Regions from separate parts of the Bacillus sp. SH7-1 genome, predicted to be linked through region 2. Evidence: riboswitches for the same ligand, from Rfam matches in the RefSeq annotation. Region 2 holds a riboswitch; the other holds the start of a gene.

Region 1 (3,421 bases), on a different contig from region 2:
TTCTTTCGCGATTAATGGAAAGATATGTCCAGGACGATTGAAATCAGTACCTTTTGATGCAGGGTTTAACAATTCTTGTATCGTAGTTGCACGTTCGTGAGCGCTAATCCCTGTTGTGGTAGAAACATGGTCAATGCTCACTGTAAATGCAGTATGATGCGAATCTGTATTATGAGATACCATTGGTTCTAGTTGTAGGCGTTCTGCGTATTCTTCCGTAATCGGTACACAAACGAGACCGCGTCCATGTGTAATCATAAAATTAATCGTTTCTGGCGTAATATACTCTGCTAAAGCGATAAAATCGCCTTCGTTTTCACGGTTTTCATCATCACATACGATAACGACTTTTCCTTGTTTTAAATCTTCTAGAGCTTCTTCAATACGATGAAACATAATGCTTCCCCCTTATAGAAATCCGTTTTCTTGTAAAAAGCTTTCGGTCATTGAACCTTTTCGTTTTACAGGCTTAGTAATAAAGCGTTCGATATATTTACCAATCATGTCACACTCAATGTTTACGATGTCACCGGCATTCTTTTCTCCGATAACAGATTCGCTTACTGTGTGCGGGATGAGTGAGATTGTAATGGAAGATTCGTCTATATCAAATATTGTCAAACTCGTTCCATCAACAGCAATGGATCCTTTATGCAAACAATAGCGTAGCAGTTCATCCGAAATAGCTATTTTGTAATAGATGGCATTATAGTGTTGTTTTTTGTTTAATATCGTCCCGATGCCATCAATATGTCCTGAAACGAAATGTCCACCGAATCGTCCGTTTGCAGCCATAGCTCGCTCTAGATTTACTTTAGAGTGTGATTTGAGCAGGCGAAGTGATGTTGATTTCATCGTTTCGGGCATTGCATCAACTGTAAATGAAGTAGGTGTAAAGCTCGTTACAGTTAAGCAAATACCGTTAACCGCTATACTATCGCCTAAATGAACATCTGATAAAATTTCATTTGCATGTATCGTTAACTTCATTGCCTCCCCGCTTTGTTGCATATTTGTTATCGTTCCTAATTCTTCTACAATTCCTGTAAACATTTCGTCACCTCGTTTCGGGCATTCGCAACGATTTTTATATCATCGCCAATTTGTTTCATCTCTTGAATTTTTAAGGAAAGCGCATCTTGTAATTTTGAAAAACCATTTCCGCCAAATAAAGTAGGGGCATCTTTCCCGCCAATTAACTTTGGACTTATATAAGTTACAATTTCATTGAAATTATTTGTTTGTAAGAAACTTGCATGAACCGTTTGACCACCCTCAACGAAAAGAGATAGGATTTGTTTTTCGCCGAGTAGGTCTAAAACATCTTGAATTTCAATTTGTTTCGTTTTCATTTGGAATATAGCTATATTTTTAGATTCAAAAGAAGCTATTTTCTCTTTATTTACACCCTGACCAACCATAATCCATGTCGGTGCTAAACAATCTGTTATGACATGAGAAGATGGTGGCGTTTTTAAATGAGTATCTAAAATAACGCGTATAGGATTTTTACCCCCATTAGGAATTCTTGTTGTTAAATGCGGATTATCAGCTATAACTGTATTCACTCCAACAAGAATTGCATCGTGTGTATGGCGATATTGATGAACATCAGCTCGTGCTTCTTCACCTGTAATCCATTTACTGTCACCAGTTACAGTTGCTATTTTTCCATCTAAGCTCATCGCTGTTTTTATTGTTACAAATGGGCGTTTCGTTTTCATGTAGTGAAAAAAGTAGCGATTTAATAAAACTGCTTCTGCTTCAAGGACACCGGTAGTTACTTCGATTCCAGCTTCTTCTAATCTCCTTTTTCCATTACCAGAAACGAGAGGATTGCAATCAAGAGTAGCAATTACAACCCGTTTGACTCCTTTTTTGATGAGCAAATCACAGCAAGGTGGTGTTTTTCCAAAATGGCTACATGGTTCAAGTGTGACATAGACTGTAGCTCCTTTTGCTTTTTCACCAGCCATATGAAGAGCATGAACTTCTGCGTGTTCTTTACCAGCACGTAAATGAGCTCCCATACCGACGATGTTTCCACCTTTTACAACAACAGCACCAACCATAGGATTTGGACTTGTTTGTCCTGATGTTCCTACTGCTAACTGCAGGGCAATCCTCATATATTCTTGATCTGTCATTTTCTTCACCTCTCCTAAAAAAATCAAAAAACCCCAAGGATTTTAATATCCTTGGGGTTTGGGAGACGTGATTTCTAGAAATATAGTCCGAATACGAAAGCATAGGAAAGAAACCTAACGATAATCCATATTTCTGCATAAGGAAAAAACCTAGCAAAATATCGGATTTTTTAAACGCTAGTTGTCTCTTTTTATTTCAGTATAAAAAATGAGTATAGAAAACAAAACATATATAAAGAATCAAAATGAATCTTTAAAAATATGCATACTGAAATAAAAGTGTATTCACTATATAAAAAACTAGAAACATATCCTTCTCCCATCCAGACTATACTGTCGGCCCTAGAGTTTCACTAGATCCACCGTTTTCGAGTTGAAAACGGGTCACGGACTTAGAAGCGCTCGCTTCATCACCGCCGGTTGGGAATTTCACCCGACCCCGAAGGATGCTGTTTGGTCAAATTATAGCACAAAAAAAATAAAAGGCTAGTAAAAAGTATTCGAATGTGAAGAATTGTGTGAAAATATATGTAGGCTGGAATGGAGACAAAAGTATTAGAAATATTGTAAGGAGAAGGGATATAGCGGAGTCGATAAAAAGAAAAAACATGCACAAAAAAATGTGCATGTCACATGTGAAATTATTCTGCCTCTGGTGCTCTAACAACAGACTCGAACTTACCTTTATGCGAAGCATCACAATAAGGCATATTTTTTGATAAACCACAGCGGCATAAAGAAAATGCCGGTTTTGCTGGGAATACATTCCCTTGTGAGTCGACTAATTCCACGTCCCCTGTAACGCGAAAAGAGCCATTGTCATTTACTTTAATTTGTACTTTTGCCAACACTATCCCTCCTTCCCAAACGCTTAATTCCATCATATAATCAAGGGAAGTACTTGACAATATAAAGTGAAACTTTAATTAGTGGGGGGGCATCTCACTGATTATTAGTTGAACCAATCGGGCTTTTAGGGGCAGTTACTATCCCACCTAACTTCTTTGATTCAGCCGAGTTTTGAGGTAGGATTTTTACTGCCCGCAAATAGCGGGGCAAAAAGAGCACTTTGTTCGAAAGAGAAGAGAGTGTTATAATGTTTTTTATAACTGACTAGAGTAAGGTGACGAAAGATGGATAAACAATTACGTACATTACGAAATATTGCAGATGAGCGCACGTGGGCATCATTTTTGAATGATAATCATCCATATAGTTTGTTACATTGGTCCATTGCAGGTGTAGGACAAGAATCGAAGGATGTTTGGTTACTT
Region 2 (3,421 bases):
TTCCTTATAAAGTAAAAATCGAAATGGTCGAATGCTTAGAAAAAAGGATTGATTCGTATATAGAAGAAGCACCGCCATTAGAGCGCTTTATTTTACCAGGTGGAAGCGAGTCGGCAGCTGCTATTCATATTGCACGTACAGTTGTAAGGCGAGCAGAACGATGTATAGTGTCCTTACAAAAAGAAGGGGAAATAAACGAAGTTGTTCTAAAGTATGTAAATAGATTATCTGATTATTTGTTTGCAGTAGCTAGAGTAATAAACGCTCGAGTACAAGTAAAAGATGTGGAGTATAATCGCAGTGCAATCGTTTTTCGTGATAAGAAAGAGAAGGAAGTGGAGTGATCCACTTTCTTTTTTTGTATACTTTTTTCTGTAATATACCAAAATAGAGAAGGTATGGTGGTAATTAGAAAACGGAGGATGTATATGAAAGGTTTAAAATACGGCGTCATGTTATTGACTATATTGTTTTTATCTCAATTACATGTGTACGCAGAGGGAAACCGGTGGACATGGCCTGTTGAAGGGCAGATAAGTGATTATTTTGGGACAAGGCATGGAAAACACTACGGTATAGATATAGCGGCACCGATCGGCGCGGCGGTGGCAGCTATTCAAGATGGTAAGGTAACGAAGTCTTATTATTCAAGTAGTTATGGAAATGTTGTATTTATTAAACATGGAGAATATGAGGCTGTGTATGCACATTTAAATAAGAGATATGTAGTTCAAGGGGATTATATTTCAAAAGGAGAAATAATTGGAGAAGTAGGGAATACAGGAGAATCTCGAGGTGCACACTTACATTTAGAAGTTCATCAAGGAAGATGGACGATGGGAAAAAAGAATGCGATGAATCCATTGCTTGTTTTACATGAACAAAGAAACGAAGTCGTTTCTTCATCGTTATATGTCGTTCAAAAAGGGGACACTTTAGTTAGCATTGCACGGAAATTTAGCATGTCTGTTAAGGAAATTAAAGAAAAAAATGGGCTGCAGCAAGAGCTGATTTATCCAAATCAACAATTATACGTAAAGTAAAAAAAGAGCTAGTTTAACTAGCTCTTTTTTTTACCAAAAAATAAAGACACATATAAATCCAGAAATAGCTAAGTAGCTATATAAGTAAAATACCTTTGTTCTGGTTTTTTCGTTTGTTCGAAAAAGTACAATAGTCGGTTCAATTAAACCGATTGTCAAACAAAGTAGACCAAGGAGCATACAACCAATTGAAATGGAGTACAGGGCGATTTGTGGTGCTTGAAATGGAATCATCCATTTTAATAAAAATGCAATAAGTGCAGTGTAGCAAATGCTGCCGATGTATTTATTCAACGGCGCATTAGAACGGAAACCTGGAAGCTTTTTTAAGAAAGAGCGGGAAACAACTTCAGTTTGTAAAGATGTATGCTCTTCGATTATTTTTTGAGCTTCTTTTCCTTTTTGGAAAAGGGATAATATCCAGTTTCGCTTCCCTTGAAAAATAAATTGAGAAGTTGTTAAATAATGATCCACCTTCACTTTATTCCAACTTTTCCACGGATGACGCTCACACAATTTTAATTTACTCTCTGTTTTTTTATCATACTGATAAATACTGATGCCATCTTCGTCGAAAGTAGCATAGTATGTCTCGCTTGAGAATGTGCCTAAATCAATTGGACAGTAGAAAAGTAATTCTTTTTTTAAGTAAAAGTATTCTTTTCTTAAGTTTTTTTTCATTGTTTCTCGAATAGAGTGTCTCTTTTCTTTCTTCATGACATTTCCTCCATAATCCAGAAAATGTTCTTATCTTAACAATTCAACATCTTATCACTTTTAATTATATATGACTAGGGGATTTATAGGAGAAATGCCGAATGCTAAAAAATATGGGGTGTATTGTAAAATATAATGAATGGTTTTGATTATGTAAAATTAATAACTTATTTTTAATAAGTTACGATTTTTTTGTTCACAATCCAATCATGTTGTTGTATAATGAAGTGGAAAATAGAATATCGGTCTATCTTCGGGGCAGGGTGAAAATCCCGACCGGCGGTGATGAACTATATGTGATTTTGTTCTAAGCCCGCGAGCCGTTAAGGCAGGATTTGGTGTGATTCCAAAGCCGACAGTATAGTCTGGATGGGAGAAGATGGAGGTTCAAGCGTTCAAAAAAGATATGGATTTGAACGTCTGTTTGATGTGCCTTAAATTCTCCCTTTGTGTAAAACACAAAGGGTTTTTTCGTTCTATGAAAAAGTAGGCATAGCAGAACCTTTCCACTTTCCATGAGATGATCGATGGAAAAGGAGAGAGAAAGATGAAACAAAAAAACAGTGTAGTGCAGATGGTGAGTGTAGCGATGCTAAGTAGTATTGCATATTTACTGATGATGTTGGATTTCCCGTTCCCAGGGCTTCCGCCATTCTTAAAAATTGATTTTAGTGATGTACCGGCTCTAATTGCAGCGATTATCTTCGGACCAATTGCGGGAGTAATTGTAGAGGCGATAAAGAATATTTTACATTACGGGATTCAGGGAAGTTTAACGGGAGTACCAGTTGGAGAAATAGCTAACTTTATTGCAGGATGTTTATTTATTGGACCGGCAGCTTTCTTATTTAGGAAGTATCGTACTGTTAAGAGTTTAACGACAGGATTAATGCTAGGGACAATTACAATGGCGCTTATTATGAGTGTATTAAATTACATCATCATATTCCCAGCTTACACTTGGTTTTTAAATTCGCCAGCTATGTCTAGTGAGGCTATAAGAACAACGGTTGTAACGGCAATCTTACCGTTTAATTTGATTAAAGGGATTGTTGTGACAATTGTATTTGTAGCGTTATTCTCACGCTTGAAAGTATGGATGTTTGCAAAAATGAAAAATGCATAAAATATAAAGTGAAACTTTAATCAGTGGGGGTGTTCATCCCCTGCTGATTATTAGCCCTCACCAATCGGGCTGCCCGGCAAATAGCGAGGGCAAAAAAACCATTAGTAGTATGGAACTACTAATGGTTTTTTTATAAGTATCATGAAAACAAAAAATGTCCCTCATTAATATGAGGGACATTTTTTGAAGTTAATAAAAGACTATTCGAATTTTAAAGCATCGCCGTCAAATGATTCGTCAGCAACTTTAATTGAGTCAGTTGGACAACCTTCGAATGCATCCATCATATCTTCAAGTAATACATCTGGAATTTCAACGATACCTTGGTTATCGTCTAATGTTACGAATGCAATACCTTCATCATCATAGTCATAAATGTCTGGTGCAGCAGCGCCACAAGCACCACATGCAATACAAGTATCTTTATCAACGATTGTATATTTTGCCATCTTTTTTCCCTCCTGATAATATGTATGTGAAAAGCTCGCCATAAAAATTATAACCTTATTGTAAAACGGTTTTTAAAACTTTTCAA

The links. A riboswitch is a leader RNA that binds a small molecule or an ion and turns the genes downstream of it on or off. The one in region 2 is predicted to bind FMN.
Region 1: linked by a shared signal. The riboswitch ahead of ribD (bifunctional diaminohydroxyphosphoribosylaminopyrimidine deaminase/5-amino-6-(5-phosphoribosylamino)uracil reductase RibD) and the one ahead of DN390_RS25545 (ECF transporter S component) in region 2 are both predicted to bind FMN.

What each region holds. Positions count from the first base shown of each region.
Region 1 covers NZ_QNUD01000009.1:407,461-410,881, reverse strand. The annotation lists gene ribBA (bifunctional 3,4-dihydroxy-2-butanone 4-phosphate synthase/GTP cyclohydrolase II) at 1-396, opposite strand, end outside; gene ribE (riboflavin synthase subunit alpha) at 409-1,053, opposite strand; gene ribD (bifunctional diaminohydroxyphosphoribosylaminopyrimidine deaminase/5-amino-6-(5-phosphoribosylamino)uracil reductase RibD) at 1,035-2,147, opposite strand; FMN riboswitch at 2,455-2,598, opposite strand; gene DN390_RS11125 (CDGSH iron-sulfur domain-containing protein) at 2,789-2,995, opposite strand; gene DN390_RS11115 (DUF2552 family protein) at 3,281-3,421, shown strand, end outside.
Region 2 covers NZ_QNUD01000041.1:56,869-60,289, reverse strand. The annotation lists gene DN390_RS25560 (cob(I)yrinic acid a,c-diamide adenosyltransferase) at 1-344, shown strand, start outside; gene DN390_RS25555 (peptidoglycan DD-metalloendopeptidase family protein) at 429-1,043, shown strand; gene DN390_RS25550 (hypothetical protein) at 1,074-1,760, opposite strand; FMN riboswitch at 2,006-2,145, shown strand; gene DN390_RS25545 (ECF transporter S component) at 2,308-2,886, shown strand; gene DN390_RS25540 (ferredoxin) at 3,087-3,335, opposite strand.